Regions from separate parts of the Rothia sp. HMSC069C01 genome, predicted to be linked through region 2. Evidence: predicted binding sites of a transcription regulator. Region 2 holds the regulator's gene; the other holds the start of a gene.

Region 1 (17,725 bases), on a different contig from region 2:
TGGTTCGTATGCGGGAACATATCCAACAAACGCGCGGCGACCGGCTTATAGGAGGGCATGTTCGCTAGGTCAGCGGCAAGGGTTTTCGCGTTGCAGCTCGAATAAATCACGTGCTCAATCCCCGATCCCTCAACCCAGGCGCACAGCCTCTCGCCAATACCTCGCCTGGGCGGGTTCACCACCAGCATTTCGGGGGTTTCGCGGGCGTTCACGGCGAACTCGGTTGCATCCCCCGCCGCAAATTTCACGCCCTTAAGCCCCTGCTCGGCAACGGTACGCTGGGCACTACGAATCGCCTCCGCACTGATCTCGATCCCGGTGACCTCGCCGTGCATCACCTGCGCCGCGTGCAGGGCAAAACCGCCCACGCCGCAATACAAATCCCAGAGCGTGCGCGGCTGCACCTGCCCCACCCACTCACGGCCTTGCGCGTACATCGCCTGCGCAATCTGCGTGTTCGTCTGAAAGAAACTCTGCGGGCGCAGGTGCAGGCTCATGCCGTTCACGCGCATCGGCAGGGTTTGCCGCTCGGTCAGAATAATCTCTTCATCGCCCTCAATCAGCGCCACATGTTCGCGCAGCAGATTCACCGACAGCACCGCCAACTTCGGCAGACGCTCCTGCAGCCACCCCAGTTGGAGGCGAATAGGCACCAGTAGCTTCTTCGAGCGCAGCACAAACCGCACCATCAGCTCGCCCGTCTCGGATGCGGTCACCAGAATATTCTTGAGCTCACCACGCCGGGCCGGAATGTCATACGGGGTCAAATCGGCACGCTGAATAAGCTCGTGCAGCACCGGAATGGCGCGCTCAATCGGCTCAATATAGAGCGGGCATTCGCTTAAATCGGTGGCGCGCCCCGAACGATAATCCACGATACCCAGGGACGGGTTCTGCGCCGAACCGCCCACCACCAGCTTCGCCTTATTCCGAAAATGCGCCTCGTCGCTGGCGACGGGGTCCAGCCAGGTCAGGTGAGGATATGCCGCAAGAAGCCTGCGCGCATCGGCCTGTTTTGCCGCGAGCTGGGCGGGGTACGGGGTTTCGATGCTGGTGCAGGAGCGGCAAAGACTCTCACGGTAATAGGCGCATTCCATAGCCCCACCATTCTACCCTGTGGATGCGCGGGCACGGGTAACCCGCCGGATGGCACTGCCGGCGTGCCGCCAGGTGTGCTCCTTTGCCCCTGCCCAATCAAAAAAAGAGCCTTTATGTGAATAAAGCGGCGAAAACTACGCTTTATTCAAATAAAGGCTCTTTTTAGCAGGCAGGGCTGGATCGGGCGGAAAGGCTACGGTTTCTTTGCCTTCTTCTGCTGACCCGCCTTAAGCACCGACCTGTACGACCGTGCCGAGAGCACAGATGCTTCCGATAAAACCGATAACACGCTCATGAAGCTCAGGCACGAGGCAATGGACAGCGAAGAAAAAGCCGAGCCGATAGATCCGAACGAGAAAGCCGAGCCGATCGAAAACGCCGAATTTACGGAGCCAATGCTGCAGAATGAGTTCACCGACCCGATGCTCAGAAATGAATTTCGCGAGCCGATGCTCTTTGTGTTTTGGCCGGAATGGGCGGGGGCATCGGGGGTGTTTTCGGAAGATTTGGAGGTGTTGTTAGGCATCATAAATCCAGCATACCGCGCGGCTCGCCCATTCCGAACGAATTATGGGGCGCATCAAGAACACCCACGCATACGCGCGAGCAGGTGGTATTGTGCCGAAAAGGTAGGATTTTCCTACCTGCTCGGGCCAAAAATCACCTGCTCGCGGCCCTGAGAGGAGAAGAGCATAGACAAAAACTCTCCGGGGTGGGTTCCGTACCCGGCATTGTGCCGGTCAGGAACCCACCCCGGAGAGCTTCAACATACTCCCTCAGTCGGGAAACGTTACATCATGCCGCCCATCGGGTCAGCAGCAGGTGCCGCAGCGGATGCGGGCTCAGGCTTGTTCGCTACCACAGCCTCGGTGGTCAGGAACAGACCAGCGATCGATGCGGCGTTCTGCAGAGCGGAACGGGTCACCTTCACGGGGTCGTTAATACCCGCAGCCATGAGGTCTTCGTACTCGCCGGTTGCAGCGTTCAGACCGGTGCCCTCGGGCAGGGAACGAACCTTATCAACCACCACGCCGGGCTCAAGGCCAGCGTTCGTTGCAATCTGCTTCAGCGGCGCATCGATAGCCACGCGCACGATGTTCGCGCCGGTTGCCTCGTCACCCTTCAGGTCGAGCTTGTCGAAGACCTTCGCGCCCGCCTGAATCAGTGCCACGCCGCCGCCGGGGACAATACCCTCTTCAACAGCTGCCTTTGCGTTGCGCACAGCATCCTCAATGCGGTGCTTGCGTTCCTTCAGCTCAACCTCGGTTGCCGCGCCAGCCTTGAGCACAGCCACACCACCGGCGAGCTTTGCCAGGCGCTCCTGCAGCTTCTCGCGGTCGTAGTCGGAATCGGAGTTTGCGATCTCGGCGCGAATCTGTGCCACGCGGCCATCCAGTGCGGCGGCGTCGCCAGCGCCCTCAATGATGGTGGTCTCGTCCTTGGTGACAACAACCTTGCGTGCCTTACCCAGCATCTCAAGGGTTGCGGTATCCAGGGACAGACCAACCTCTTCGGTAATAACCTGGCCGCCGGTGAGGATCGCAATATCAGCCATCATAGCCTTGCGACGGTCACCGAAACCGGGTGCCTTCACGGCAACGGACTTGATGGAGCCGCGCATCTTGTTCAGCACGAGCAGAGCCAGAGCCTCGCCCTCAACATCCTCGGCGATAATCAGCAGCGGCTTGCCGGACTGCATGACCTTCTCAAGAACGGGAACCAGATCCTTCACGTTCGAGATCTTCTGGTTGACCACCAGGATGTAGGGGTCTTCCAGCACGGCTTCCTGACGCTCGGGGTCGGTCACGAAGTAGCCGGAGAGGAAGCCCTTATCGAAGCGCATACCCTCGGTGAGTTCCAGGTGCAGGCCGAAGGTGTTGGACTCCTCAACGGTAATCACGCCTTCCTTGCCGACCTTCTCCATAGCCTGAGCGATCAGCTTACCGATCTCCTGATCGCCCGCAGAGATGGATGCGGTTGCTGCGATCTCTTCCTCGGTCTCAACCTCTTTCGCGGAGTCGAGCAGGGTCTTGGTGACCTCCTCAACAGCCTTCTCAATACCGCGCTTGAGGCTCAGCGGGTCAGCACCGGCAGCCACGTTGCGCAGGCCCTCACGCACGAGCGCCTGAGCGAGCACGGTTGCGGTGGTGGTACCGTCACCTGCGATATCGTCGGTCTTCTTAGCTACCTCTTTGACGAGTTCGGCGCCAATCTTTTCATAGGGGTCTTCAAGCTCGATCTCTTTGGCGATGGAAACACCGTCGTTAGTGATCGTGGGTGCGCCCCACGACTTCTCAAGCACGACGTTGCGGCCACGGGGGCCAAGAGTTACCTTAACGGCATCGGCTAGAGTGTTCAGTCCGCGCTCTAGACCGCGGCGAGCTTCTTCATCAAAAGCAATAAGTTTTGCCATGTGGCGATATCCCTCCTGGACGTTTTGAATGGAGCGCTCAGGTTTTCCGGTCTGCCGAAGCAGATTTTGATACCGGTTTTAGCACCTGAAGGCGCCGAGTGCTAAAAACAATTTTGGCACTTGGTGCGCCCGAGGGCAAACATTTTGAGCGCCGAATTTAGCTTAATCGCCCTCAGCGCATTCTTGAGGCACACGGAAAGCCGCAATGGGGTGAACGGGTACGGCTTCAAGCGAATGCACGGAGCCAAAGCACCAGTTTCGATAGCCGAGCGATGTTATATGCGAACGCATAGGGCTCACAGGACGTTCCCGAAACTAGCGGGGATGATAAACGGTACCGCACACCGCGGTATCAAGCCAGATGATGCCGTTTAGCTGTAGTCGGCGGCAAGCACCACCACAATATCGTTCTCGCCCAGAATCGAGGCGTCTGAGCTCTCCTGAACCGTCGTGATATTCAGGGTTTTCGCAATAGCTTCGGCCTGCGACTTCTTGGCCTCGTCCTTGTAGTAGACCGTGCTGGATTCCGGCGGGGTGCCCGACCAGTTCGCGGTTTCGGTAATCGTGTAACCTTCAAGCGCGGCGCTTGCCTTGGCCGCAGACCCGCCGGGCGCGGATGCATTATAGACCGCCACGTTCGCATCCTTAGCCTGCTCGGATGCTGAGGCAGAGGGCGACGATGACTCCGAAGGCGAGGCGGGGGCGCTGTAGCTCTTGGCGCGCGCGGCGGCCTCGGGCGAGCTGCTGCGCGGGTGGTTAATGTACATAGCGCCGCCGATCACGAGCGATAAAATACCGGCGACGACAACGGGAATAATGCCTTTGGGGCTCTTGGAAGGGTCGTCAATCACACCGCGGTATGTTCCACGGCGGGCGGTATTCTCGTCGATGTCGTCGAATTCATCGTGCGGGTATTGGCTCATGACTTCCCTAGGTTGAGTAATAGATGTACCGCTCTGCGCGGTGGAGCCCTGCCAAAGCTCTCTCTTACAGGGTACCGTATGGGGCTTTATCCGTCCTGTTCAGAACGGCGTGCGCTCATGCACACATCGGTGCGGTTGCCTTTAGCTACGGTCGCGAACCTCGCGCAGGCGGTGCATCAGGATGGGTTCGGCGGCGATCACACGCTGGCTGTCGATCATGGTGTTGAGCTTCTGGTAGTAGGCGATTGGGGTGAGCCCGAGCGCGGTAATCGCCTTCTCTTTGGTGCCCTGGTACTTCCAGTGCCGTTTTTCCAGGGCGATCATGGCACGCTCTAAATCGGTGAGGGCGGATTTTCGCGTGTTCTCAGTTTTTCCGCCGGTTTCGCGGGTCTCAGAAGTGCCGGGTGCGGAAGACGCAGGCTGTGTTGTGGGGCTGGGTTCGGGGCTATCGGCGGGGACTGCCGCTGCGGGTTCGGCGGCTTCGGAGCCGCCAGCAGGCGAAGGTTCGGGGGTTTCCGAAGAAGGTATCGGCATCTGGATTCCTGACGAACATAGGTGGTCTACATGAACACTTTAGAGTATGTTGGTTGAAGTCACCGTGTTATCAGAGTCAAATTTTCTCAGGGAGTATTTTCATGACGAACCCGCCGCTGACCGACATTATGAGCGAAGACTGGGCGCAAGCCCTCGCGCCCGTCGAAGATAAAATCCACGCCATGGGCGAGTTTTTACGCACCGAACACGCGGCGGGACACCGAACTTTTCCCACAGGTCAAAATATTTTCCGCGCATTCTCACGCCCCATGAACGAGGTCAAGGTGCTGATCGTGGGGCAAGACCCCTACCCCACCCCCGGGAACGCGATGGGGCTTTCGTTCTCGGTGCAGCGGGATATGCCCCTGCCGAAATCGCTCATCAATATTTATCGGGAATTGTCCGACGATTTGGGGATCGAGCCCGCACAGCACGGTGATCTGAGCTCATGGTCCGATGAGGGCATCATGCTCATGAACCGCGTGCTCAGCGTGCGTGAAGGGGCGCCGGGGTCGCATCGTAATAAGGGGTGGGAAGAGGTGACTGAGTGCGCTATTCGGGCGCTGGCGGCACGCAATAAGCCCCTGGTCGGGCTGCTGTGGGGTGCGGATGCGCGGCGCACCGCCCCGATGCTGGAACCGTACCCGTGTGTGGAGTCTGCGCATCCGTCGCCGCTGTCGGCGCATCGCGGGTTCTTCGGTTCACGCCCGTTCTCGCGGGTGAATACGCTGCTGGTAGAGCAGGGTGCGGAGCCGGTGGACTGGACGGTCAAGTAGCGCGCATCCTCCCATCCATACCCACATAAAAAGGCTCTTTATTCCACTGTGGAATAAAGAGCCTTTGTAGCATCCCGCATCGAATGTAAGAACCACGGATGCGCTACTCGGCGGCCTCCGCAGGCACATTGCGCGGAACCGCGAAACGCTGCAGCAGATACTGCATCAGGTAGTTGCCCAACGTCACGCCCGCCGCCATCGCAATCACAATCGAAACCGCCGAAATCATGCTCTGGATGCCCCAAACCACGTTCGTCTCAACCGTCAGCAGGTACATGCCGCGGAAGAACGACAGACCCGGCAGCAGGAAGGTCAGCGCGGGAATCGAAAAAACCGCCTGCGGGGCACGCAGTCGGTACGCCACATAGGTGCTCAGCATGCCAATTATGAGGGCGGCAAGCGCCGTATTCGCACGCCCCGAATCGACCCCCACCAGGTAGGTATACAGGTGATAGGTCACCAGGGCACTACAGGTAATGAGTACCAGCCACCCCAGCTTCACGAGCTTCGTGTGCAGGGTAATCGCAAACGTAACCGTCGCCGCCAGCATGAACACCGAGAACGTAAGCGGCGAAGGAAGATCAAACCGGGTCTGCTCAATATCCAGAATCGGGCCGCCAAACAGGCTAATCGCATTCACCGCCGAGGCGATGCCGATCACCAGGCCCAAAAAGCTCATGCCCGTCGAAACGAATCTTCCCGCCGCGGTCACCGGGAAACCGTTAATCGCATCCTGAACCGCGCCCACCAGACGCGAGGTCGGCAGGAACATGATCAGCCCGGCGGCAACCACCAGAGGCGCAGAAATCGACTCCCCCGGGCGGCGAATCATGGAATGATCCCCGCCCAGCCAAATCGCCAGGAATGTCAGCAGACCCGCGCTCGCCGCCATGCGGAAAAACGTAGGCATGCCAATCTTATTGAGCCACTGAATCAGCAGGTACACGGGAATGAACACGATCGCCGCAGCGGTTGCGGTAGACCAGCTCGCCCCCAGCGCCGCCGTCAGCGTGGTTGCGCAGCCAATATTCGCCAGCCAGGTAATCAGCGGCGGATACGGTTTAGGATGGTTCGTAATCTCGCTCAGGCGAAGGTCGGCATCTTCCAGGGTCATGCCGCCCTCGGTAATATCGTGAATCAGTCCGTAGGTAGAAGCGAGCGCCTCATAATTCTCGGTAGAGGTGCGCACCACGCGCACGAGCGTATGGGTGAACCGGGAATCGGCACTCATGGTTCGCGAGCTGATGCGCGACTCCATGTAAATATCGGGGTCGGAGGTATAGTTGATGGTCACCGACTGGTTGGTGATATTGACGTCCACCGAATCGAGCCCATACGCCGAAGACACCGCGATAATCGCCGAGTCTACGTCCATCGCGTCCGCGCCATAATAGAACATGGCTTCCGCCAGGCGCAGCGTGAAATTGAGGGTGTCGCGAGCGTACTCTTTCTCGCGGTACAAGGCCTCACGTTGGGCGCGTTCTTCACGTTTGGCGCGCGGGGTAAACTGCCGCTGGGCGATGCGCGCCGCACCGCGCGGCGCCACATGTGCCACCGCTTGGCCGTCAGCACGCACGAAGGAACGTAGGGTGGTTCGCACGCCCCACCGCCCGCCCGTGCCATGCCCGGCGGGCATCGTCGTAGTGGGTACGGATACTGGGGGCGCGCTCGCCGTGGGCTCTACACCGCCGAACCGCTGTGCCGCATGGGAATTGGGCACCTGCGGGATCATGCCCGTCATGGGGACGGGCTGGGACTGGCGGTATTTAGCGACCTCCGTGACGATATTACTGGAGGTTTGCGCGGGGGGCTCCTGCGGATGCGGTATCTCAGGAGGCACGCTCTGCACCGCCTGGATTACGGGTTCTTCGGGGACTTCCTCGTAGGGTATCTCCGGCTCGTAGGACATCTGTGGAGCCTCGTCGAGAGGCATACCGGATTCGTCGACGGGAAGAAGCTGGGTGTCGTCCGTATCGGTTTCCACGCCGTGCGCCGCCGCAACCTCGTATAGCGCCTCACGCGCCTGCTCAGCCTGCTCGGCCTCCTTGCCGCTGTGGGCAAGAGCCTCACGCAGCTTGGAGTCGTGCACTTCGGAGAGAGGAACGGCGAAGAAATATCCCGGGCGGCGAATACTCCTCGCGTTCTCATCGGCTGGGTTGTAGCTGTGCTCCTCGGGGTTCTTCGCCATAGTATCCCTTGATCGTGTTGCGTGCTGGTGCGCTGTGTGTACCGGTGAGTGGCGTGGCGGTGCGGCGTTTCCTAGTAGAAGGAATAGTGGTGTTTCTTCACCCACAGGCGAAGCATCAGCCGCTCCACACCGGCGTTCCAAAGCTTATATTTGAGCTCTGAAATAGGCTGATCGTAAACGCCCACGAAGTCGGTCACGTTCTTCGTGAACGAGGTTTTGAACAGGCCCAGACCGTAGTAAGGATGTTCCTTATTCTTGAGTTCGGCGGCGGGCGGGGTGCCGCAAAAGTCATAGGTGCTGATCCCGTGCTCCTTCATGAGGTCGGTAATCGCAGTCCACTGTACCAGATGAGAGTCGCCGTACTGTTTACGGCGCGGCTTAGAACCGCCGTCTTTATAGGTGCCCTTCGTACCGTAGTTGATCACGTAGGCGCCCACGGAAGGTTTGCCGTCTTCGTAGGTGAAGTAGAGCCTGCCCTGCCCGGCGTTCTCGAAGGCCCTCCAGAAGTCGCGGTAATACTCGTAGGGGCGCAGCAGAAGCGAAACTTTGCCCTGCCCCACGGTATCCATGAGGGCATACATGGCACGCATATTTTCGTCGGTGAGCTCAACCCGTTTGACCTCGCAGCCTTCACGGGTGGCACGGCGTACAGCGTTACGTCCGCGCGAAGACAACGATTTAAGCACTTCTTCCTCGGTACCCTCGGTGGAGAGGATGGCGGTGTAGTCATTCGGCTGAATATCGGCGGTACGAATCAGCTCGGTGCCCGCAATGACCTGCTGGGCATGCTCATCCGCCACGATTTCAGGTTCGATCTTAACGGCAAAAACACCCAATTTCTGCTCGGTAATCAGGCGGCGGTTCGCCTGCAGCAGGGCGGGCAGCTCATCGGCATCATGCACCGCCGGGCCTTTGATGAAGTACCAGAGTTTGCCCAGCAGCGGAATATTCTTCTCAAACGCCAGGCTGTAGCTGGCGAAAGGCTGCCTCTCGCCATCACGATCGACGGTGCCTTCATACACGATATAGCGGGGTTTCCACCCGTAGTCGGCTTTGACTTTTGCGAATGATGCGGACTGCAGCAGATTTCCGCCGTCCGGGTTGGCGATCACGTGGGTATCCCACTCCTGAATTTCTGCTGGGGTTGCAAAACGTGCCGTAATTTCGTGCAAGGGTCTCTATCTCTCGTGGGGTGGTGGGTGTTCCGAACGTTTCTCGCCCGCGAACCTTGTGCGGTCTTTTTTTGATGCGCTCGCGGCGCACGCACGCCTTAAGTCTAACAAGAGGCACGGCGATTGGTGCATCGGCGGGGTTCGCCTCGTCTAAAAAGAGTCTTGATGCGAATAAAGAGTTAAAAACGCCGCTTTATTCGCATCAAGAGCCTTTTTATGCCCTTTCCGACCCGATCGGGCGGGCTGGGGCATGAGGTAAGGGAACAGACCGGATGCACACCCGAGCCTTAAAGCAGGTATCCCGCCGCACGTGAAGCGACGGGATACCGGTAAAGCTGGCGAGAGTCGCCGGAAGGATTACTCTTCGTCGTGGTCGGTTTCGAGAATCTTCTTCAGGGTCTCTAGAGCTTCGTCTGCGCCTTCACCTTCTGCTCGGAGCACCACACGGTCACCGTGCTTAGCACCCAAGGACATCAGGGATAGGATCGAAGCCGCATCCATTGCCTCGTCTGCGGGCTCGCCTTCTGCTGCAATGGTGACCTCAACGGGGAGGTCGCCAGCTGCCTCAGCAAAAATTGCTGCGGGACGTGCGTGCAGACCAACGCGGCTTGCAATAGTGGCAATAACCTCTGCCATGGTTTTTCTCCTTTGTGAAGGAATCGTCTGTTATCGACTCCATGTTTATCAAACAGGAGGATGCACCCCCTGTTTTCCTGCCTCAATTGTACAGTTTTACTCACCGTTTGGGGACCAATGCCTCACCCGATCTTGAAATAAACTTTCAACACCGAGTTAGCCTTTTCTCCACCGGGTTTGAGGCGTCTTCTAGAGGCCGAGCTCGTCCAGAATCGGCAGCTCAGCGCGGGCGGCAGCCTTCGCCTCGGCAGAGGAAATCTGTTCCAAAGCCTTATTGGCAATATGGCGTGCCTGCTCCAGGGTCACCGACTTGAGCACCGCCGCAACCGCAGGGATAGCACCGGCATTCATCGAGAGGGTATCAACCCCTAGGCCGACCAGCACCACAGCCAGCGCCGGATCGGCGGCGGCCTCACCGCAGACGCTCACATACTTCTTCTCGCCGGCGTTCACCGAAGCTCGCTTAGCGCCCTTGACGGTCAGCTTAATCATCTTCAGCACCGCAGGCTGCCACGGGTTGTTCAAGTGAGCCAGATCGCCCAGCAGGCGGTCTGCAGCCATCGTGTACTGGGTCAGGTCGTTGGTGCCGATCGACACAAAATCGACCTCACCCAAAATCGCTTCGGCGTTCACGGCTGCGGCGGGGGTTTCAACCATCACGCCGTGTACCGGCAGGCCGACCTCCTTGAGCATTTTCGCAAAGTTGCGAGCCTCGGAGGTGGTCGAAATCATCGGTGCCATCACCCAAATATCGGCGTCGGAATCCTCGGACGCCTGCTTGATAGCCTCCAGCTGGCGGGTCAGCACGCCGGGTACGGTCCAGTCGGTGCGGAAACCGCGCACGCCCAGCGCCGGGTTTTCCTCGGGATTCACGTTGAGGAAGGGCAGGGGCTTGTCGGCGCCCGCATCCAGGGTACGAACCACGATGTGCTTGCCGGGGAAGGCATCAAACACAGACTTGTAAGTTTCCGCCTGGGCCTCAATAGACGGCTCGGCGTCGTGCCCCAAGAAGCCAAATTCGGTGCGCAGCAGGCCCACGCCTTCAGCGTTCAGGCTGGCGGCCTTCTCAGCGGATTTGCCATCGCCCACGTTCGCGTAAAGTGGCACGCGGGTGCCGTCGGCGAGCACGCCTTTACCGTCGAAGTCGGCGATAGGTTTGCGGTTAGCGTATTTTTCGGCGGCTTCGCGGTCTTCATCGGTCGGCTCAGTATTGACGATACCCGCGTTCGAGTCCACATAGACCTCGGTGCCGTCAGGAATATCGGTAACGCCCTTCGCCGCCACAATAGCGGGAAGACCCAGGCCGCGCGCCAAAATCGCGGTATGCGCCTGCGGACCGCCGTCCGAAGTGATCAGGGCGATCACGTTCTTCGGGTCAAGGGTCGCGGTATCTGCGGGGGCAAGATCAACTGCGGCGAGCACGAAAGGCTCCTCCGCGTAGGGGATGCCCGGTGCCTGCTGACCGGTCAGTTCCGCCACAATACGGGCGCGCACATCGTGAATATCGGTGACGCGCTCAGCCATGTAACCGCCAAGGGCAGCCATCTGGTCGGCGAACGAGGTTGCTGCCTCCCAAATCGCGCGCTCAGGTGCCATCTGCTGAGTCTCAACCAGCTTTACGGCACTCTTAATCAGGGCGCGGTCGGTCGCCATCTGCGAGGTCGATTTGAGCACGGCCTTGCCGTCACGACCCGCATTTTCGGCGCGTGCGAGCAGGTCCTCTTTCACGCGAACCGACGCATCTTGAATACGTTGACCGGCCTCTTCGGGGCTTTCACCGTCTAGGCGTAGACCGGCTTTAGGCTCTTGAATAGGCTCGGGCATCTGTAGCACGGGACCAATAACGCGTCCGGCATAAACACCGACGCCTTTATATGTAGTCATGAAGTTATATCCTTCGTGTTGGGTTCTCTACAGTGTAACGCTTATGCGGCGGTCTTCGCTGGGGTCTCGGTCGCAGTCTGCCGCGACTTCGCGCCAATCGACTTCAGCAGCACATAGGTGATGGCGGATACGACGGTACCGGCGACAACAGCGAGCAGGAACATCGGAATATTGTTGCTCAAACCAATAATCCAGATACCGCCGTGCGGTGCCGGGGATGCCACATGCGCATTCATCGAAATAGCACCGGCAATCGCGCCGCCTACGATGGAGGACGGGATCACGCGCGCCGGGTCTGCCGAGGCGAACGGAATAGCGCCCTCAGAGATGAAGGATGCGCCCAGCAGCCACGCGGCCTTGCCGTTTTCACGCTCGGGCTCGGTGAAGAGCTTGGGGCGCAGGGTGGTGGCAAGCGCCATAGCCAGCGGCGGAACCATGCCGGAGATAATAACGGCTGCCATGATTTCCTTGTTCACATCGGCACCCGAAGAAAGCCCGGCGGTTGCGAACAGGTAAGCCGCCTTGTTGATGGGACCACCCAGATCGGATGCCATCATGGCACCCAGAATCAGGCCGAGAACAAGAGCGGATGCGCCAGACATGGAGGTCAGCCAATTCTGCAGGGATTCGAGAACCCACGCCAGCGGCGCGCCCAACAGCAGGTACATGATGCCGCCCGCAACGAGTGAGGTAATGAGCGGGGTAATGACCACGGGCATCATCGAACCGAGCCAGCGCGGCAGTTTGAGGGTGCCTAAACCGTAGGCAATCAGACCGGCGAGCAGACCGCCGACGATGCCGCCGAGGAAGCCAGCCTTCACGGCAACCGCGACGGAACCGGCGATAAAGCCGGGCGCAATACCGGGGCGCTGCGCCAACCCGTAGGCGATAAAGGCGGCGAGCGCGGGAACCATCAGGTCAAGACCGAACTTACCGATGGTCTGCAGAACCGCGCCCAGGTAGAGGGTCCAGTGGGTGTCTCCCAGGTTGTAGATTGTGGCGTTGGCGAGGATCTTTTCGGTATCGACATCGCCCAGGTTCGGCATGGTGATTGCTTCGAGAATGAAGCCCAGCGCCACGATAATGCCGCCGGCGGCGACGAACGGGATCATGTACGAAACACCGGTCATCACGGCCTTGTAGATGCGCGAGCCCCACGAACCTTCGGCAGCCGAGGAGGTGTCTTCTCCGCTGGATGCGGCGGCGCTCACGCGCTTGCCGTTGGGGTTTTCCGCTTCGGCGAGGGCCTCCTCAATCATGGCTTGCGGTTCGTCAATGCCGCGCTTCACGGGGGCTTCCACATAGGGCTTACCGGCGAAGCGGCTGCGGTCGCGCACGTTCACGGAGACCGCGAAAATGACGGCGTCGGCTTCATCAATATCGGCTTGGGTGAGGGTTTCGTTCCCGGAGGACCCCTGAGTCTCCACCTTGAAGTCGTAGCCGAGGTCTTCCGCCGCGTATTTGAGGGCATCCGCCGCCATATAGGTGTGCGCGATGCCGGTGGGGCATGCGGTGACCGCCACGATTTTCTTGGTGGCTGGCTTCTCGGATGCAGTTGCTTCTGCGGAGTCGGTCTGTGCCGCTGCGGCTTGAGCGGATGCGCCTGCACCCGCCTTTTGTGCGTTCGATGCTGCCGAGTCGGCGGAGGCGGGAGCCTTCTTCGGGGCGCCGGTGCCGAGCGCATCGTTCACGAGGTCTACGATTTCTTCGGGGGTTTGTGCCTCACGCAGGGAGGCAGTGAAGCTCTTCTTCATGAGCGAACGCGCCAGCGTGGAGAGCAGTTTCAGGTGTTCCTGGTCGGCACCATCGGGGGCGGCGATGAAGAAGATCAGATCGGCCGGACCGTCTTTCGCGCCGAAGCTCACGCCGGGGTTGGGTCGTGCCATCGCGAGGGTGGGTTCGGTGACCGCCGCGCTTCGGCAGTGGGGAATGGCGATACCGCCCGGGATGCCGGTGTCGGTCTTGGACTCGCGGGCTTCTGCAGCGGCGTACAGGTGATCATAGTCGGTGGCACGTGAGGCATTGACGACGGCGTGCGCAAGCTTGCTGATGACGTCGAATTTAGTCTCTCCCAGATTCTGGTCTAGGAGCACCAGCTCTGGGGTGATGAGCTCAGACATAATACCCTCCTCGGGGCGTATGATGCGGTGCGCCATGATGCCTATGCGGGCGTTTTCAGTACGCACTCAAGTGTCCGTAAATATGTTGTTTTTAGTGGTTGACCAGGCTATATGCTATATGCCTGATATGGAATATAAGCTAAATGGAAAGCTGCCTTAGGGTTACTTTCTCGGGGGTTGTCATGGCTGCCGAAGGCATTTGTGTTCCGGGTAAGGATGCTGCCGCCGAGCCATGCGCAACCGCCTGCACGAGGCATTGCTGCGGCGACTCTCCCCGCTCATAAGCAAAGAGGAAACCGGAGAGCGACGAATCCCCGGCGCCCACCGTGCTGCGCACCTTCACGGGTTCATGCTGTGCATGCCAGGCACCTTCGGCGGTCACGAGAACCGCGCCGGACCCGCCAAGGGTTGCCAGCACATAGGGAATGCCGTCATTCACCAAGGTTCGCGCGGTACGTGCAGTCAGCTCGGGGCTCGACTCCAGCTCTTCCCAGTTCTCGGCGCCGGTCAGCTGTGCCAACTCCTCAGAATTCGGCTTAATCAGCGTAGGCTTTATCTGCCCCGCAACGGTAGCGATCAGCGGCGCCTCGGAGGTATCGACGGCGATCTTGCCTTCATATCCGCTGGCGCGCAGCTTCGCACACAGCTCGGCGTAATACGTTGCCTCCAGTCCGCCAGGCAGCGAACCGGCGAGTACCACCCAATCTGCGTTTTCTGATTGGGCGATCACGAGCGCATCCAGGGCGTCGCGCAGCTCAGGGGTGAACTCGGTGCCGGGGGCGTTAAGCTTAGTGGTCGTGCCGTCCGGATCAACCACGGTGATATTCGAGCGGATAGGCTCACCCGTGGGCAGATTCGCAAACTGCACGCCGCTCGCCGCAAGGGCGGTCAGCACGGGGTCGGTAGCCTCTCCCGGAACCACTGCAACAGTAGGCACCTGAGAAGTATGTAAGGCACGCGAAATATTGACCCCTTTACCGCCGGGGTCTTGAACCGCGCCTACGGCACGCTGAACGGCGCCATGTGCCAGAGGGGAACCCAGTTCAATCGTGCGATCCAAACTAGGGTTAGCGGTGAGAGTCAGAATCATGCGATGAGCACCTCCACATGAGCGGCTTCAAGAGCCTGAGCAAGCGCACCATCGGGGGCGCGGTCGGTGATCATGGTATCGATATTCTCGAAGTCAGCAAAGCGCACGAGCGATTCCTGCCCAAACTTCGCCGAATCGCACAGAAGCACCACGCGCCGCGCTGATTTGCAGATCGCGGTCTTCACGATGGCCTCATTCATGCCGGGGGTGGAAACACCAAATTCGGCATCTATGCCGTTGGCACCAAGAAACGCAATGTCGGGACGTACCGTAGCGAAGTATTCGGCAGCACGAGCACCAATTGCCGCCCAGGTCATCTTGCGCAGCTGACCGCCCACAAGTTCGAGGGTAACCCCCTCTGCCTCAGCGAGTTTGACTGCAATGTGCAGGGCATGGGTAATAATGATGCGGTCGCTGCCGGTCTTGAGGCTAAAGTTTTCTGACCCAATATAGTCCGCCAAAATCTCAATGGTCGAGCCAGCGTCAAGAACAATCGAACCCACATCAGAGTCACGCAGATACTCATAAGCCTTCGCAGCGATGCGGCGCTTCTCGGGAGTATTCATGCCCTGACGTGAGGCAATAGAGGACTCTAGGGAGGTAGACTGCTCAACGGTAACGGCGCCGCCATGCACGCGGCGCAGCTTACCCGCTTCTTCGAGGGAGGCAAGGTCTCGTCGCACAGTCTCCATGGTGACGTCATAGCGTCGAGCGAGATCAGCACCGTTAACACGGCGTGCAGAAGATACCAGTTTCGCAATTTCGGCACGACGTTCTTCAGCAAACATATGCGCACATCACTTTCAAGGTATGGGTGTGGAGCGAACGAACCGTTCCACGCGAATTCTTAGGTCTGTATATCATGGCGGAACGGCGAATGCGTATCACCACTCAAGACAACAGTCTTGCCCTTGATTTTATGTGGGTTTATGTGGGTGCGTCAAGATAACCCACGGATAAATCATCGATTTTTTGTGAATTTACCCTCGAAACCACACTTAAGGTCAAATAATCCACAACAGACACACACTGTTCACCCCACAACACATCTAAACCCACACCGGATGCGCGGCTTCTAAACGTTCGGGCGCGAGTAGTTTTGATCTGCCTTGAATCACAAAGGTTTTCTAGTGCGTGGCGCGTTCAGGATGCGCGGGCATCCAGCGAGCGCCTAGGGCTGTCGCCATCGCCGGAGCGAAGCGAAGGCGTGGTGACTGGGTGCCTTGTCAAGCGAGTGCAAGCATCCATATCCGTGAACTACCTCTTAACCCAGCGCATCCAGAGACCATGCACACCCCAGGCGGTCAGGGAACCAATAAACGCACCCGTCCCGTTCATGAGGACGTCTATGGGGTCGCCGGTGCGTTCGGGCATCGCCGTTTGAATGAGTTCGATTCCGGCACTGACCGCTACCGCGCCCAGGGTGATCGCCCCTACCCTGCGCCACGGGCGGGCACGGCAGAACAGCAACAGCATGAGCAGAAACCCGCCGGGGGCAAACATGATGACATTCGAGAGTTGTTCGATGCTCGCATAGGTGATAAACCCGGGCAGCCAGCCCTGGGCGTGACCGGCATCGAGAAGCGAAGCCAGACGAGAGCCCGCCTCGTTATCGTCCACATGCTGCGGGGCGAACACGATCGTTGCAACGGCGGTACAATACAGCGCGAAAAGCGCCCATCCGATTACCCAGAACACTCTGCCAGATCTACCAGACAAGACGACCCCGCTCATCGAACACCTTGTTCTCATCAAAGGCAAAAAGCCCCTTAAGATCGACCTCTAAAGGCTCAGCGTTCGGCACAGTCTGCGTATGCTCGTACCCCTGCGCCGCCGAAATAGCGCGGCGAATCAGGCTCCCGTGGCTCACCACGATGATGCGCTCCCCGGGATACTGGCGCACAATCTCGCGCAGAACGCGCACGGCACGCACATACACATCGCGTTCGGTCTCTACCTGCGGATAGTAGCGGTCGGGGGCGCGGCGCTCGGGAACGGGAATATTCACGCCCTCGGCGGCACCATAATCACGTTCCACCAAGTCAGGGTAGGTTTCACTGACCGGAAGCCCGAAATCCTCGCCCACAAGCTGCGCGGTTTCATAGGCCCGCGACAGCGGTGAAGAAATCACCCGGTCATAGCTCAAACCCAGGCTGCGCAGCGTCGCCCCGGTTTCACGCGCCTGTGCGCGACCGGTGTCGTTCAGCGGAATATCGCTGATACCTTGCATGAGCTGGTTCTTATTCCACTCGGTCTGTCCGTGGCGAATCAGCGTGAGCGAACCGCCCGCCAGGTTCTTAGGGAAAGGTTCGGCGTGCAGCTTAGGCTGGCGGTTAACCAACACGTGGGCATCAATCGCATCGTCAAGATAATCGGTGGGAAGCTCGGTGAGCGAAGCATTCGGAGGAATCGGGAACATGCCGTCAATCGTCTCGTAGCCCTCATGCTCGCGGCCTTCCAGAAGCACAGTCATCGTCACCGCAATCAGCATGCCGTGGGTAGCCACCACAATGTTCTTGCCCTCATGCTCGCGGCGCACCCGGTTCAGAGCGGTCAGGGCGCGGCTCACCAGGGCCTCGCGCTCCTCAACCCCGTATTTATGCCCATCCGTGCGGGATGCCGCCACCAGCTCAGGGGTTGCAGCCTCACCCTCCAAATCACCGAATGAGCGTTCTTCTAGCCCCGCGTATGCGCCCAGATACGGCACCCCTAGTGCCTGGGCAACAATTTGCCCGCTCTCCGCCGCGCGCTCAAGCGGGGACGAAACCACACCGTCAATCTGCACGCCGCGCTGCGCCATCTCACGCAGCTGCGGCACGGCACCCCGAATCTGTTCACGCCCCGTATCGTTCAGTGGAATATCGGTTCTACCCTGAAACCGGTGATTTATA
Region 2 (9,505 bases):
ATCGTGGCTAATATCAAGTCCCAGAAAAAGCGCATCCTCACCAACGAGAAGGCTCGTCTGCGTAACAACGCTATTAAATCTGAGCTGAAGACCGCAACCCGCCGGGTTAAGGAAGCTGTTGAGGCACAGAACAAGGAAGCTGCCGAAGAGGCACTGCGTTTTGTGAGCCGCAAGCTGGATAAGGCTGTTTCTAAAGGCGTTCTGCACAAGAAGAACGCTGCTAACAAGAAGTCCGGTCTAGCGCATCTGGTTAACAAACTTTCCTAATGTCAGCCTCTGTATGAGGCGCATTGCGAAGTGATAGGGGTTCCCCGTCGGTTCTCTCCCGGCGGGGAATTCTTTGTGTCCGCCGACCGTGCCGGTTCGCGCTTCCAGTGTGCATTATGGGAAAATAAAAGATAGTTGTGCCAGCTGCCTGATGAACCTCCATGAAAGGAATATGCGAGTGGCTCCTCTGTCGAAAAATCCGCCAATACCGGCGGCTACCGACCCCGCGATTATTCGCAACTTCTGCATTATTGCACATATTGATCATGGAAAATCCACGCTCGCTGACCGTATGCTTCAGGCAACTGGCGTTGTCGCGCCGCGCGATATGAAGGCACAATACCTTGACCGCATGGATATTGAGCGTGAACGAGGCATCACCATTAAGTCCCAGGCAGTACGTATGCCATGGGAGATCGACGGTACTTCCTATGCGCTCAACATGATCGACACTCCGGGACACGTTGACTTCACCTATGAAGTCTCTCGCTCACTTGCCGCATGCGAAGGCGCTCTGCTTCTTGTTGATGCGGCACAGGGGATTGAAGCCCAAACTCTCGCCAATCTCTACTTGGCAATGGAGAACGATCTTACGATTATTCCTGTCTTGAATAAGATCGACTTGCCCGCCGCTATGCCCGATAAATATGCTGAGGAGCTGGCAAACCTTATTGGCTGCGAGCCTGAGGAAGTTCTGCGGGTTTCGGGTAAAACCGGTGAGGGTGTAGAAGCTCTGCTGGACCGTATTGTCGAAGGCATACCCGCGCCTGTGGGGCAGGCGGACACGCCAGCCCGCGCCATGATTTTTGACTCAGTGTACGATTCCTATCGCGGAGTGGTCACCTATGTGCGTGTCGTAGACGGAAAACTTGAACCGCGCCAGAAAATCAAGATGATGTCTACCGGCGCAGAACACGATCTGCTTGAGATTGGGGTAATTTCACCCGACCCCATTCCCTCCAAAGGGTTGAGTGTGGGTGAAGTGGGTTATTTGATCACTGGCGTGAAGGACGTTCGGCAATCCCGCGTGGGCGATACCGTAACCTCTGCTGTAAAGCCTGCCGCAGAGTCACTAGGCGGCTATGAAGACCCGAAACCTATGGTATTCTCTGGGCTATTTCCTATTGATGGTTCAGATTATCCGGCGTTGCGAGATGCCCTAGACAAGCTCAAGCTCAACGATGCTGCGCTTGTCTACGAACCCGAAACTTCTGCAGCACTCGGGTTTGGTTTCCGGTGTGGCTTCTTAGGCCTGCTGCACCTTGAAATCGTGCGCGAACGCTTGGAACGCGAGTTCAATCTCGACCTTATTTCGACCGCCCCCAACGTTATTTATGATGTTGTGGACGAATCGGGTAATGCAAAGCGCGTGACTAACCCAAGCGAGTTCCCCGAGGGTAAAGTCGCAACCATTCGTGAACCGATGGTGGCATGTACGATTATTGCTCCCAGCGACTATATTGGGGCGATCATGGAGTTGTGCCAGTCGCGCCGCGGGCAAATGGGCGGCATGGACTACCTATCTGAGGATCGCGTTGAGATGCGGTACCGCCTGCCGCTGGCCGAGATTGTCTTTGATTTCTTCGATCAGCTCAAGTCCCGTACTCGTGGGTATGCATCCTTGGACTGGAAGTTCGATGGTGAGGAAGAGGCTGACCTGGTGAAGGTCGATATCCTGCTTCAGGGTGAGAAAGTGGATGCTTTCTCGGCTATTACCCATCGCGACAAGGCCTATTCGTACGGTTTGATGATGACGAGTAAGCTTCGTGAGCTAATACCTCGTCAGCAATTTGAGGTTCCTATTCAGGCTGCTATTGGTTCTCGCATCATTGCCCGCGAGAATATCCGCGCTATGCGCAAGGACGTGCTGTCAAAATGCTACGGTGGCGATATTTCGCGTAAGCGCAAGCTGCTGGAAAAGCAGAAGGAAGGCAAGAAGCGCATGAAGATGGTCGGCCGCGTCGAGGTACCGCAAGAGGCATTCATCGCCGCCCTATCTTCGGGCGAAGAGAAAGAGAAGAAAGATAAAAAGAAGTAAATCTTTACCGTCTTTCTTGCGGGTAGAGACCTGACTCCAAGAAAAGAGCGTCTCTACCCATCATTTTTGCGCACACGCACTCGGCTAGATTCTCATGAAGGAGGCATTGTATGGCACCCGCGCAACCGGTTGGCGCGCCCGCGCCGCGTGACGGACGCATCCCAGCCTCGTGTGCGCACGGGTGCCAAAACCGTGATTTTAGCCTCTACGTACATATTCCGTTCTGCTCGGTGCGATGTGGGTATTGTGATTTCAACACTTATGCCACCGAAGATTTTGGTGACGGGATAGGGCTGGGTACGTATGCGGACGATGCTACAGCTGAGATTTTCTTTGCCGCTCGCACTCTTGAAGCATCCGGGGTGGTAAAGCGGCCGTTGCATACGGTATTCTTCGGCGGGGGTACGCCCACGAAACTCCCTGCGTATGATTTGGTGCGCATCCTGAAAACTGCAATTGATATTTTCGGTATCGAAGATGGTGCTGAGGTCACCACCGAGGCTAATCCTGACTCTGTCACCTATGAGGATCTGCAGACGTTAAAAGACGGCGGATTTACGCGTGTTTCTTTTGGTATGCAATCTGTTGTGCCCGAGGTTTTGAAAGTTCTTGACCGTACCCATACACCCGAAAATGTTCCTAAAGTTGTGGCGTGGGCGCGAGATATTGGTCTTCAAGTATCGATAGATTTAATTTATGGATCTCCGTCAGAAACGCTGGAGCAGTGGGAGCAAAGTGTGCAAGCGGCGATTTCTTATCAGCCAGACCACATTTCTGCATATTCTTTGATTGTTGAAGACGGTACTAAACTTGCCGCACAAATTCGGCGCGGTGAATATACAATGCCTGATGATGACCTCATGGCAGATATGTATTTGCGTGCAGAAGATCTTCTCATGCAAGCCGGATATCGGTGGTATGAGGTCTCGAATTATTCTCGGTCTGAGCATACTCGAAGTGACCATAATATGGCGTATTGGCGTAATCAAGACTGGTGGGGAATAGGACCGGGAGCACATTCACATATAAACGGTACCCGGTGGTGGAATATTAAACATCCCATTCCTTATGCACATCGTGTTCGGGCTGGGGAATCACCGGCCGCAGCGCGAGAAGTTTTAGACTCAGGAACTCGTTCTTTTGAGGCAATTATGCTGCTGATTCGAGTACGTGGAGGTTTGCCTATGAGCGAGCTTCTGGCCGTGCATCCTGCCGCTGACTTGGGGGATTCTTTACAATGGTTGCTCGCACAAGGACTTATTGAACCCGACATTTTTACAAATACTGGTGCGCCCAACCCTGATGCTTCAGTAAAACTTACGTTGCAGGGCCGACTTTTAGGTGATGCTGTTACTCGAGAATTACTTCCAGATATAAAATAAATGTCTCGTAAAATATGCGAGAATACTTACCCCAAAAATATAATTGCCTTAACTTTCAGGATAAAATAATTGAATTACTAGACATTAGGTTGAAACTAAGGTAGAGTTTATATTGGCAGGACGGTATATGTTACAGCGTGTTGTCGTCTTTGCTGAAGTTGAGTGAATACGGTTGAAGGTCCCTTGTGTATCAGGGGCCTTCAATCGTTAACAGGCGTTTTATATGGTATGTAATATGCGTATAAAAATAAAGGGCCACATATTCCATATCGAAATAGTGACCCGGGGTGCCTTATACGATGTATAAGTCTGTTTATACGCGGCGCTCGGCTGCCTGTTGTTGCTGTTGCCCTTCCATTTCTTCTCGGTGCTGCTTCTTCTTTTCTTTGAAGTCTTCAGCAGGCTTGAGGAAAAGGTCAAGGATACGCAGGTTGAGCTTGTACCTATGAGGTTCTCCTTGGGCGGCGTAGATGCCCGCAATTACGGAACTGATCGCCATATAAAGCCACAGAATAGCAGTAAAGAACATCATGAGGCTTGCCATGCCGGGTACGAAGCTCAAAATGAGAAGAACAAGAATCATGATTGAAGGCAGAAGCGTAAAGTTCATGGCTTCACGTGACTCTTGCTCAGTGAAGGGGGCGCGGTCACGATACAAATAGTAGATAGCAGCGGCAGGCAAAAACCCGATGATGCCGCTAAAGTGAGCAAAAGTCGCCATGCTCCGGTCCTGCGACACAGGCAAAGGTGTAATGTTTCGTTTATGCCCCTCCGGGCGAGTATCTTGAACCACAGAAATCCTGATTATTACTCGTCTATTTTGCTCTGCCGTACACATGCCTCAATTGGTGCACCTGTACAACCTAAAATCCTTATTTATTGTAACGTGTTTTACCGAACGCCTCGCCAGAGGCGCGGCATAGACAACCTGAGCTACTCACATTACCTTATTCAGTCAGAAAATCAATGAGCGACTCAACAGGTCCTAGCAGCGTAGGATCAAGATCGGAATAAGAGTCAACTCGGGAAAGAATACGTTTCCAGGCGTTTGCCACGTCTTCCTGGTTTTGATGTGGCTGTCCCAACCGACGTAGAATTCCTTTCTTCCAGTCCTCACCTCGAGGCACCTGCGGCCATGCCGGAATTCCGAGAACCTGCGGCTTGACGGCCTGCCAAATATCAATGAAAGGGTGCCCCACAATCTTAATATTTCCAGCAGCGCCGGGAACAGCTAAAGCCTCCGCCACAACACGTTCTTCCTTGGTGCCTTTCAGAAGATGATCCACAAGAATTCCAAGTCGTCGCTCTGGGCCGGGGAAGAACTCTTTAACGGCAGTTGCTAAATCATCAACACCATGAAGGGGCTCGACCACAATACCTTCAACCCGCAGATCATGGCCCCACACTTTCTCGACGAGTTCCGCATCATGAAGCCCCTCAACCCAGATTCTGGATGCGCACGCCACCCGCGCTGGAGCGTTTTCAACTGCTACCGAACCAGAACGAGAAATTTTGCGCCCTGAGGTCTTTCGTGGTGTTGGGGCAACAATCTCAACCGGTTCGCCCTCAAGAAAGTACCCGATTCCTAAAGGAAAATTTTTGACCCGTCCGTGAGCGTCTTCAAGCCCGAAAAATATTTCTCCACCGATACGTTCGGCACGCACTACTTCGCCAACCCACCCGTTAAGATCCTCAAGGACCATCCCGCGTTTTAGCTCGACCCGACGAGGAGGAGCAGGCCTGTTATTTATTGAGGCACGTGATAGATCTTGTGCACCCCAAGCGTATCGTTCACTCATATCTTGCATCCTTCGTACAACGGCACCACGGATATTGCCTGGTTTCCGCAGGTTAGCTTTTGGCAGAACCCATCCAATTCTAAAGTATTGATAACTCGCTTCTGGCGAAAGACTAGTACCGCTAGGGGCTACCCGGCTATGATAAAAGTAGTTTTTAGCACTCTCTCAACAAGAGTGCCAGATTATGCTTTGCCAGATTATTAACCACCGATAGGGTCGCAAGGAGTACCATGTCACACGAACGCCGCATGCGCATATTGCAGGCAATCGTTGAAGACTACGTGCGCACAGGCGAACCCATAGGTTCAAAGACGCTGGCACAGCGCCACCATCTTCAAGTATCCAGTGCCACGATACGCAATGATATGGCAGCTTTAGAAGAACAGGGACTTTTGAGCGCACCGCACGCCAGCGCTGGGCGTATTCCTACAGAACAGGGATACAGGTTCTTCGTCGATGCTCTAGCCGCGCCGCGTGCTCTCTCTGCAACCCAAGTGTCGGCGTTACGGCAAATTCTTGAAAGCGCACACAGCGTAGAAGATATGATTGAAGCCGCCACCCGAACACTTGCGCATCTCACGCATCAGGTGGCGCTTATCCAGTACCCAACACGTAACGCTGGAACTCTCTTGCATCTTGAGTTCGTACCCCTGGATTCACGCACGCTCTTAGCATTGCTTATCAGTGATCTTGGCACAATCCACCGGGTCACTGTGATACTGCCAGAGACTACAGCCTTAGCGCATGATGAAACTGTATCAGCTCTTGCAGCGATTAAAGAAAACCTGCTTAAAATGCTTCAGGGTTTACCTTTCGAAAACATAAGTGCATTGCTGCCAGAAGCGCATCATCCAGCGTTGCGAGGCCGTTCTCCGGAACTCACCGAAGCTATCGTGGATCATCTGCGAGCACAACCTTATTTTGAACGAGATATTCGCTTCGCGATCTCTGGCACCTCAAACCTAGCACGAAGTCACGACGACTTCTCGGCGAGCATAGCTCCCATTTTGGATGCGCTCGAAGAACAAGTTACGCTGCTTCGCGTGCTGTCTCACGCATCGGTTCAAGAAGCCGGGTACAGTGTAAGGATCGGTCACGAGAATACGGAGCAAGCGCTTCAAGGAGCTTCTATTGTCACTGGTGAATACGATTCACCCGTTGTAGTTTCATACAACAAACAACATTTACCAGATAATGAAGGCGCCTTGGGGAAGCATACGGCAAAACTTGGCGTGGTGGGTCCAGTCCGCATGGATTACCGTGGTAACATTGCGGCGGTGAACGCGGTAGCTCGCTATCTAGGTCATGTCTTAGGCACACGAGCATCATGACATCGTGCGAGTAATTCCTCAGAACCCCGTAAACTTACCGATTTTATATTGACACCATATCCGGAGCACTCCGGTACGAAAAGGATAGAAGAAACACGTGAGCGATCACTACTCAACTCTTGGAGTCTCGAAGGATGCAAGCCCCGAAGAGATCAAAAAAGCGTACCGTAAAAAGGCGCGTCAACTGCACCCCGACGTTAACCCATCCGAAGAGGCAGCTGAGGAATTCAAACGTGTAACCCTCGCCTACGAAGTACTCTCAGATAACGAGAAACGCCGTAATTACGACGCTACCGGCGATGAACAGGGTCGTGCAGGATTCCCTGGAGGCGCAGGAGGGTTCGGCGGCTTTGGCTCAGGAAGTTTCGGGTTCCAAGACCTCTTCGATATGTTTACCGGAGGCGGTGGACAAAGCGGTCCCGCATCCCGCGTACGCCAGGGACAAGACGCACTTATCAACGTCTCGATATCCCTTAAAGACGCAGTTTTTGGCGTCGAAAAGACTGTAGAGCTTAACACGGCCGTCACTTGTAAATCCTGTGAAGGTGAAGGAACCGCTCCCGGAACCCACCCCGAAACCTGTGAGACCTGTCATGGCCAGGGATTCATGCAGCGCCGTGTTCAATCCATCCTAGGAACCGTCATGCAGCAGGTAGAGTGCCCCAGCTGTCAGGGATATGGCACCGTCATCAAACACCGCTGCCCAGAATGCCACGGACAGGGCCGTGTGGGCGAAAAACTCCCGCTGACCTTCACCGTTCCCGCCGGTGTTAATGACGGAGCCCGCATACGTCTGCGAGGTAAAGGCGAAGCTGGACTCAATGGTGGTCCCAATGGCGATCTTTATATTGATCTCAACGTTAAGCGCGATAAATACTTTGTTCGCGATGGTGATAATCTCACCACAACGGTGAATATTCCTATGGTCGCAGCCGTTTTAGGAACCACCGTACCCTTAGAAACCTTCGATGGGGTTCAAGAGATCACCATCCCTGAAGGCGCACAAAGCGGCGACATCGTAACTTTGAACGGCTTAGGTGTTACCCGCCTTCACTCCGATAAACGCGGAGACCTACAGGTACGTATTCAGGTCACAACACCGACCAATGTAAACTCCGAACAACGTGAGTTGCTCCAAAAATTCGCTGAACTTCGTGGAGAAGACTTGCACGAAGGCACCCACGTCAAACAAAAACATGGTCTTTTTTCGCGACTCAAAGACCAATTTAAATAGACAACATTCTTTGTATCCGAAGTGTTCTGAAAATCCTAGTACGGTAAGATGAAACACTTCGGATACAGCTTTATCAAGGATCTTATGAGCGCCCCCATTTTCTACATTACCGCCAAAGAGCTAGCCAGCTGCACGGCAGGGAGTACATTTACTCTAACTGGCCCGGAAGCGCATCACGCCAAGGTGAAACGCTTAGCTATAGGGGAGAACCTTGACCTTGCAGACGGCCAAGGGCATCGTATCCACGGTATTGTTTCAGCGATTTCCTCTAAAGGACTTGAAGTTACAGTCCAAAACTTAGATAAGGATGATAACAGCCTCTCAGTTTCCCTTGTGCAGGCACTCGCCAAAGATAACCGAGACATATTGGCAATTGAGACCGGCACCGAACTTGGAATTCGGAGCGTTATCCCGTGGAGTGCCGATCGCTCTATCGTGCGGTGGAAAGGGGAACGCGCTACTAAAGCTCACCAAAAGTGGCAAAATACTGTCTCTGCCGCCGCTAAGCAATCGCGTCGAGCACTCATTCCTACCGTGGAAGAGCTGTATTCTTCGCAGGAACTCGCAGAACATATACGCGAGCTCACGGCTCAGGGAGCGTATGTCTATATTCTGCATGAACAGGCCACTGAACCCTTAAGCGAATATCTGCGAAAGATTGGGTACAGCCCTGATAATCCCACCAGAATTTATATTCTTGTAGGACCTGAAGGAGGCATCACCGAGCGGGAAATCGAACTTTTCACGCGGGCGGGTGCGCACAAAGCACTGTTAGGAACTGAAATTCTGCGAGCCTCCACTGCTGGTGCCGCAGCACTGTGCACTATCAACGTAGTGTTGGGACGCTGGTAAGTAACGTTACACTTATTTAAGAACCAACAAGCCAAGGAGCTTACTTTTGACGACTACCTCACGACCTCTCTCAACGGCACGTACCGTATCTTTCAAAAGCGCCGCAGAGATGATAGCGGTTCTTGGTCCTCAAGACGCGCATCTCACTATTGTTGAGGACTATTTTGACAATATTTCAATTCGTCCCAAGGATCTTGATCTTCTTATTTCCGGTCCGTCCGTGTCTGTTACCACGGTTGCGAAGCTTCTCAATGAACTTCGTGTACTCGCTAGTCACGGTACACAGATTACAGTACAAGTTATCCATCGTCTGATGGGTATGCTCGGTGATGAAATTTCAAATCCGGCACATACGCTCTCAGCGAGTATTCTTTCAACACGCGGTACGACGATTCGCCCGAAGACGGTAAACCAGAAAAAATATGTGGATGCTATTGACGCAAATACTGTTGTCTTCGGCATTGGTCCCGCTGGTACCGGTAAAACATATTTAGCTATGGCAAAAGCAGTGCAAGCCCTACAAAGCCGCGAGGTTAACCGAATTGTCTTAACTCGCCCCGCAGTAGAAGCAGGCGAGCGTCTAGGCTTTTTACCGGGAACTC

What was found. Region 2 encodes HrcA, which represses chaperone genes, less so after heat shock. Its sites were predicted from a motif close to TTNGCACTCGNNNNNNNCGAGTGCNAA; they were not measured.
Region 1: a site for HrcA is predicted at 3,590-3,616, ahead of groL (chaperonin GroEL). Genes of this name have one in related genera too.

What each region holds. Positions count from the first base shown of each region.
Region 1 is NZ_KV817379.1:231,431-249,155, forward strand. Features, by position in the region: gene rlmC (23S rRNA (uracil(747)-C(5))-methyltransferase RlmC) at 1-1,097, opposite strand, end outside; gene HMPREF2981_RS10835 (hypothetical protein) at 1,292-1,624, opposite strand; gene groL (chaperonin GroEL) at 1,889-3,511, opposite strand; gene HMPREF2981_RS10840 (hypothetical protein) at 3,674-3,811, opposite strand; gene HMPREF2981_RS01615 (LytR C-terminal domain-containing protein) at 3,883-4,434, opposite strand; gene HMPREF2981_RS01620 (DUF3263 domain-containing protein) at 4,576-4,968, opposite strand; gene HMPREF2981_RS01625 (uracil-DNA glycosylase) at 5,070-5,744, shown strand; gene HMPREF2981_RS01630 (threonine/serine exporter family protein) at 5,848-7,932, opposite strand; gene HMPREF2981_RS01635 (lipid II:glycine glycyltransferase FemX) at 8,004-9,104, opposite strand; gene HMPREF2981_RS01640 (HPr family phosphocarrier protein) at 9,462-9,740, opposite strand; gene ptsP (phosphoenolpyruvate--protein phosphotransferase) at 9,930-11,624, opposite strand; gene HMPREF2981_RS01650 (PTS fructose transporter subunit IIABC) at 11,666-13,744, opposite strand; gene HMPREF2981_RS01655 (1-phosphofructokinase family hexose kinase) at 13,884-14,834, opposite strand; gene HMPREF2981_RS01660 (DeoR/GlpR family DNA-binding transcription regulator) at 14,831-15,622, opposite strand; gene HMPREF2981_RS01665 (VanZ family protein) at 16,092-16,532, opposite strand; gene HMPREF2981_RS01670 (histidine phosphatase family protein) at 16,543-17,725, opposite strand, start outside.
Region 2 is NZ_KV817408.1:476,515-486,019, forward strand. Features, by position in the region: gene rpsT (30S ribosomal protein S20) at 4-267, shown strand; gene lepA (translation elongation factor 4) at 446-2,305, shown strand; gene hemW (radical SAM family heme chaperone HemW) at 2,416-3,687, shown strand; gene HMPREF2981_RS08785 (DUF4870 domain-containing protein) at 4,001-4,408, opposite strand; gene HMPREF2981_RS08790 (DUF3097 family protein) at 4,635-5,486, opposite strand; gene hrcA (heat-inducible transcriptional repressor HrcA) at 5,717-6,817, shown strand; gene dnaJ (molecular chaperone DnaJ) at 6,915-8,051, shown strand; gene HMPREF2981_RS08805 (16S rRNA (uracil(1498)-N(3))-methyltransferase) at 8,136-8,903, shown strand; gene HMPREF2981_RS08810 (PhoH family protein) at 8,950-9,505, shown strand, end outside.